DNA from 2 places in the Streptococcus sp. XMC genome. Region 1 is predicted to be linked to the other one. Evidence: predicted binding sites of a transcription regulator. Region 1 holds the regulator's gene; the other holds the start of a gene.
What was found. Region 1 encodes CtsR, which represses protease genes until heat stress. Its sites were predicted from a motif close to TTGGTCAAAAAAGGTCAAANA; they were not measured.
Positions count from the first base shown of each region.

Region 1 (3,420 bases):
AAAAGGGTCTCTTTGAATTTGCTCAGCCAACCCTAGCCGTTAAGAAAGGCGACCCAGCGCAAGTCGTCGTCAAGAGAAAAGGTGGCTCTAAAGGAAGCGCTAGTCTTAAATTAATCACAGAACCGGGAACAGGGGTTCATGGCAAGGTCTACAAAGATACCAACGTCACTCTTGAGTTCGCAGATGGCGAGACGGAAAAAACAGTCCAAGTCCCAACCCTTGATTTTGCAGGAAAAGCGACCGATGTCTATGACTTTAAGGTCAAATTGTTGCATCCGGATCAAGGAAGTCTAGTCGGCTTTATTCCAGAACTGACAGTCCAAGTAATGAACGAGGACCTGCTTCCAGAAAATCGCAAAGAAGTAGATGACCAAGATCCAAAACTGCACTACAGTGAGGGCTGGCACCACGAGACAGACAATCCAAACTTCTCAAATGGAACAGAATCCTGGTCGAGCTTTAACCAAGTGACCGATGAGGAAGGCAAGAAACACATTGAAGTGACCATTACCTTTAAGGGCACAGGTGTGGAGGTTCGAGGAGTGGTTGATCCAAGTCATGGACTCTACAGCGTCACCCTGGATGGAAAAGAAATGGCCTTCGAGGAAGGTCGTGGCCATGATTATGAGATCGAAGGTGACCATTACTTCAGTGGCTATGGAGACCAACGCAAACTCGACCAGAGTTTGGTCAATCTACAAGGTCTAGCAAAAGGCTACCACCAGCTACGCTTGCACCTGGATCCAGCCCTCAATGACCCTCAGTCATCCAGAGCCATCCAGGTAGACCGATTTATCCTATCAGGGAAAGATAGCCAGTTGCTCAGTCAAGAAGAGCTGCAACAGATCATCAGAAAAGGAGTAGAAAAGATCAAGGCTACTTCTCTCGAACGCTTGAAAGCAGACCTCAAACCGACGGTTCAAGGACAATTGACGGATTTGACTCAGTTGTTGGATCAAGAGCGCCCAGATTTGGTTGCTGCAGCGAATCAAGTAGAAGCCCTTGCAACCATCTTAGAAGATGCTCGCAATTATGAACCGCTGATGCAGACACGCCCAGACGAAGGTGTTCGGGATTTGATTCTTGAAAAACCAGAACTGCTCATCGAAGCGGAGGAGATTCCATTTGAGAGTCAAACGCGTGAAAACAAGGATTTAGCCAAGGGCGAAAGCCGGATCCTTCAAGCAGGGAAGGTTGGACGCCGGCTGAAATTGATCGAGGTTCGACAAGAAGAAAGCAAAGAAATTCGGAAAGAAGTCGATGTCTTTGTCGAGGTGGAGGCCCGGGACCAGATCACAGAAGTCGGAACAAAGGAAGTGGAAGAAAGTCCTATTATTCCCGAAGTACCGCTACCAACAAGTCCAAGTGAAGACTCACAAGAAACGAAACCGCTCCTTCCACCAGAAGATAAAAAAGAAAGTGGAATTTCTCGGCTGTTGACACCGACGGCTTTGAAAGAAACTCCTCTTTCTCCTGTGGTAGAAGCTGTAACTCCGGACCCTGTGCCGTCCCAAGAAAAACTGCCACAGACAGGATCAGAGAAGGCAAGTTTCTTAGCCTGGATCGGACTACTCGGCTTAGGCTTCTTAGGCGGAAGAGTAAAATTCGCTCGTCGGAAATCCTAATGCCCCTTCTAGAAGAGGTTAGCAATGGCTAGCCTCTTTTTTGGCCTCCTTCTGGCTACCAACAAGGGGTCTTCAGATTCTATCTCGACGTAGTCTTTGCTTTATTTACAGGCGCAAAAATTGTATAATAGTCAGATAAGGTCAATAATGACATCATGGATGATGAGACCATTTTTGATCCTCTGAAAAGCAGAGGGCTCATCTAGAATGAAAAGGTTAGAAAGGAGCATCATGGCAAGTAAAAATACATCAGATAGCATTGAGGCCTATATCAAGTCGCTACTGGCTCAAGCAGGCATCGCAGAGCTCAAGAGAAGCGAATTAGCGGATGTTTTCCAAGTTGTTCCTAGTCAAATCAATTATGTGATCAAGACCCGCTTCACCGAAAGTCGAGGCTACATCGTAGAGAGCAAGCGTGGAGGCGGAGGGTACATCCGGATTGGCAAGGTCCAATTTTCAGACCAACACCAGATGCTAAAAGAGCTTGGCGCAAGTATCGGGGAACAAATCAGTCAGACTGTTTTTGGCGATATCCTTCAAATGCTATTTGAAGAAAAACTCCTTACAAAGAGAGAAGCAGAGCTTTTGTCAGTGACGACGACAGACGAGGTTCTGGGAAGTGAAGCCCATCGCTTACGAGCCAATATCCTACGAAAAATTATCCAACAAGTCGATAGAAAGGGAATGTAATCTCCTTATGAACTATTCAAAAGCCCTATTAGAAACGATTGAAGCCGCTCAAATCTTGGCGGGTCATTTTGAGTCTCAAACGCTAGATACCTGGCATATCCTAGTAGCCCTAGCCAATAATCCTTATAGTGTAGCTGGTTCCGTCTTAAGTGACTATCCTATGCAGATTGATGATTTTCAAGATGCGGCGGAGCACATCACGGGCCAAGTCTACCAACGGGATGGCCGCTATGAGGTATTTCCTTTTTCTTTCCGTGTCGAAGAAATCATGAACCGGTCCCAAGAGATTGCCCAGGCAGTCCATGCCAAAAGTCTTGGAACAGAGCATGTCCTCTTGGCGCTCTTACTAGAGCGAGGAACTTTGGCTTCTCAAGTATTGGAGTATGTCGGCTTCCGCTATGATGATCAGGAAGAGGGTATTAAAATCGTCGAGCTTCGTAAGAGCTTGGAACAAAGAGCAGGTTGGGACAAGGAAGCTGTGAAAGCTATTCGTTCGCTCTATCGGGCCCAGCAACCAAACCGTCAAACCATGGGAAATATGATGGGCATGCCGGCCTCTACCAGTGGTGGTTTGGAAGACTACACCCGAGATCTGACAGAAATGGCTCGCAATGGTAGTTTGGAACCGGTGATTGGCCGGGGCCAAGAAATCTCGCGGATGATTCAGATTTTGAGCCGCAAAACAAAAAACAATCCGGTCCTCGTTGGAGATGCGGGTGTCGGAAAGACTGCTCTGGCTTTGGGCTTGGCCCAACGGATTGCCAGCGGCGATGTTCCAACGGAGCTGGCTAAAATGCGGGTCTTAGAGTTGGACTTGATGAATGTTGTCGCAGGAACGCGGTTCCGTGGAGATTTTGAAGAGCGGATGAACAACATCATCAATGACATTGAAGAAGATGGCCATGTCATTCTCTTCATCGATGAGCTCCATACCATTATGGGATCTGGATCAGGGATTGACTCCACCTTGGATGCGGCCAATATCTTAAAGCCTGCCTTGGCCCGTGGAACCTTACGGACCGTAGGGGCTACTACGCAAGAAGAATACCAGAAACACATTGAAAAAGATGCCGCTTTGTCACGCCGCTTTGCTAAGGTCTTGATT
Region 1 is NZ_JAJTNQ010000002.1:197,548-200,967, reverse strand. It holds gene LXO72_RS05870 (alpha-L-fucosidase) at 1-1,625, shown strand, start outside; gene LXO72_RS05865 (CtsR family transcriptional regulator) at 1,857-2,315, shown strand; gene LXO72_RS05860 (ATP-dependent Clp protease ATP-binding subunit) at 2,323-3,420, shown strand, end outside.

Region 2 (3,420 bases), on a different contig from region 1:
TTGAAGCTTACTGTTCGTCCTTGACCATCTGTCAAGCGACCATCATCCAAGACTTGGAGGAACATATGCATGACATCAGGATGGGCCTTTTCTACCTCATCCAAGAGAATGAGAGAGTAAGGGTTGCGACGCACCTTTTCAGTCAGCTGGCCAGCTTCTTCGTAACCAACATATCCTGGAGGGGCGCCGACCAGTTTAGCAACGGCATGTTTCTCCATGTATTCGCTCATATCAAAGCGAATCATACTGTCAGCAGAACCGAAGAGTTCGATAGCCAATTGTTTGGACAACTCGGTTTTTCCGACGCCAGTCGGTCCAACAAAGAGGAAGCTACCGATTGGACGGTTGGGCGTTCCAAGTCCTACCCGATTACGACGGATAGCCTTAGCAATTTTTTCAACAGCCTCATCTTGGCCGATGACATGAGCCTTCAAATCAGCTGCCAAGTTGATCAATTGGGATTGTTCTTTTTCTTTCAAATCTCCAACTGGAATATTGGTCTTTTGTTCGACGATGTGTTCGATGGTCTTTTCGCTAATGACTGGCGTATCTTGGTCAGTGACCTGTTGCCCTTGCATTTCTTTGTACTTAGCGATTTGGTCACGGAAGTAGGCAGCCTTTTCGAAATCTTCATCACGCGTCGCCTGTGCTTTGAGATTTTCAGCTTCAATTAAGCGTTGGTCAATGACCTTTGGATCGACGAAATTGAGGGTTAAATTCATCTTAGAGCCAGCTTCATCCAAGAGGTCAATGGCCTTGTCGGGCAAGAAGCGGTCTTGGATATAGCGATTGGAGAGGAGTGCTGCAGCTTCGATGGCACCATCTGTGTAGTGGACGTGGTGGTAGTCCTCATATTTCTTTTGAATCCCTTTGAGGATGGTGATAGTTTCTTCAACTGTTGGCTCATCGACCTTAACGGGTTGCATCCGGCGTTCAAGTGCCGCATCTTTCTCGATAATCCGGTATTCATTAAGTGTTGTCGCACCGACTAATTGCAATTCGCCACGAGCGAGGGCTGGTTTGAGGATATTTCCAGCATCCATGTTGCCGTCTCCAGCAGATCCAGCACCGACGATTTCATGAATTTCGTCGATGAATAAAATCACATCTTCACGGCGACGGATTTCCTCCATTAATTGTTGCATGCGCTCTTCAAATTGGCCTCGGATCCCAGTTCCTTGAACAAGACTAACAACGTCTAAGCGAATAACTTGCTTGCCTTGCAATTTATGAGGGACATCCCCATCGACAATCTTTTGGGCTAGCCCTTCTACGACAGCTGTTTTCCCGACACCAGGTTCACCGATCAAGACAGGGTTGTTTTTGGTACGACGGTTGAGAATTTCGATGACACGGAGAATCTCTTCATCACGACCAATGACCGGATCGATATCGCCACGACGAGCAATTTCTGTGACATTGATTCCGAACTCTTCTAAGAGGCCTTTTGGTTGTTGTTTGGCTTGGGCTCTATTCGGTCCTGAAGAACGACCGTTCCCATTTGAACCGTAGCCATTTCCGCCACCATAGCCCCCTCCAGATTGAGTTGGTGGCGTTTGAGGTTCTTGGGGAGCTTGGAAGTTGCCCAGTTGATTGAAGAAATCTTCAAAAGGATCCCGCCCTCCGCGATTTTGTTGGTTTAATCCTGCCAGGAGACTATTGTTAGGATCGGTTTTCATAATTTGATAGCAGTTCTGGCAAAGGTCTACTTGTTGTTGGTGACCATTCACATTTGTATAAAGATGAATGGTTGAATCGTTGATTTTACAGTTTTGACAAAGCATTCTCTTACCTCTTTCTCTAGGGTAAAAAGTGTAAAAACTATTGGTCAGAAATAGTCAAACTTTTATAGTTTCATTATAGCAGTATTCTAAAAGTTTGCAAGAATTTAGTATGAAGTCCGGTTTTAGGCATGGAATAAAGAGGAAAATAGTGGAAAAGTTGATTTTTATTGGAATTTCCTCCTTCTTTTATGATAAAATAGAAGAGTAGAAAGTAAATAGGAGAATCAAAATGGAATCACATTTGGTACGAATTATCAGCCGTTTGGAAGCGATGACGAAAGACGGTGGAAACTTAAAACGTAATTTTGAACGTGAAGGAGTTGTAGTTGCTGAAGTAGCTTACAACTATGATGAAGAAAATGGATCAGTATTTACTCTTCGTGATGTAGAAGCGCGTGAGACCTATACATTCGATAGCATTGACTTAATCGCAATGGAAATCTACGAATTGTTGTACTAAGAAGTATCAATCAAGAGTCTAGACCATCTAGTCTCTTTTTTGTTGGAAGAAAATAGTTATAGTTTCTTCTTATAACCTTGTCTAATCAAGAAGTGTTAGGAGCAGGTTCACAAATCTGATATAATAGAGAAGATATTGAATAGAAAAGAGATTGAGATGACACATGTGATTGATGGGAAGGCCTTGGCAGTAAAATTACAGGGAGAATTAGCAGAAAAAACCGCTCACTTAAAGGCTGAGACTGGTCAGGTCCCAGGTTTGGTGGTGATTTTGGTGGGAGAAAACCCAGCTAGCCAGGTCTATGTCCGCAATAAAGAACGGTCAGCTTTGGCAGCAGGATTTCGAAGTGAAGTCGTTCGAGTGCCCGAGAGTATTTCCCAAGAAGACTTATTGGCCCTCATAGACCGCTACAATCAGGATCCACTCTGGCATGGTATTTTGGTCCAGTTGCCTCTACCAGCACATATCGATGATGAGGCTGTCTTACTAGCCATTGATCCCAACAAGGATGTCGACGGCTTCCACCCTCTCAATATGGGGCATCTTTGGGCAGGTAATCCGGTGATGGTTCCCTCAACTCCTGCTGGGATCATGGAAATGTTCCGGGAATACGATATTGATGTCGAAGGGAAAAATGCAGTCGTCATTGGCCGTTCCAACATCGTTGGAAAACCAATGGCCCAGCTTCTTCTAGCAAAAAATGCAACGGTGACCTTGACCCATTCGCGGACTCATCATTTGGCAAAAATTGCTAGAAAAGCCGATATCTTAGTGGTGGCAATCGGTCGTGCAAATTTTGTTACAGCTGACTTTGTTAAAGAGGGAGCTGTCGTTATTGATGTCGGTATGAACCGTGACGAAAATGGGAAGCTCTGTGGAGATGTGGACTATGAACAGGTAGCTCCTCTAGCGAGCTACATCACTCCAGTACCAGGTGGCGTTGGTCCTATGACGATTACCATGCTCATGTCTCAGACCTATGAGGCAGCTGTTCGGGCCTTGAAAAAATAAACCAGCTTGGATGAAGTCGGGACAGTGTTTGTAGCTGTAGAATGATTAGAAAAATTTTGAAGGTTGGAACTTGCTTTCCTGCCTTTTTTTAGTCTAAACGTGATAAAATAAAGAGAGAAAGAAGGAAAGCTTATGTTAAGAGTTGACCAAACATTGCTACAACAA
Region 2 is NZ_JAJTNQ010000005.1:46,969-50,388, forward strand. It holds gene LXO72_RS08660 (ATP-dependent Clp protease ATP-binding subunit) at 1-1,784, opposite strand, end outside; gene LXO72_RS08665 (DUF1797 family protein) at 2,014-2,244, shown strand; gene LXO72_RS08670 (bifunctional methylenetetrahydrofolate dehydrogenase/methenyltetrahydrofolate cyclohydrolase) at 2,401-3,255, shown strand; gene LXO72_RS08675 (NAD(P)H-hydrate dehydratase) at 3,388-3,420, shown strand, end outside.
Region 2: the regulator CtsR is predicted to act here: its motif matches at 1,825-1,845, upstream of LXO72_RS08660 (ATP-dependent Clp protease ATP-binding subunit).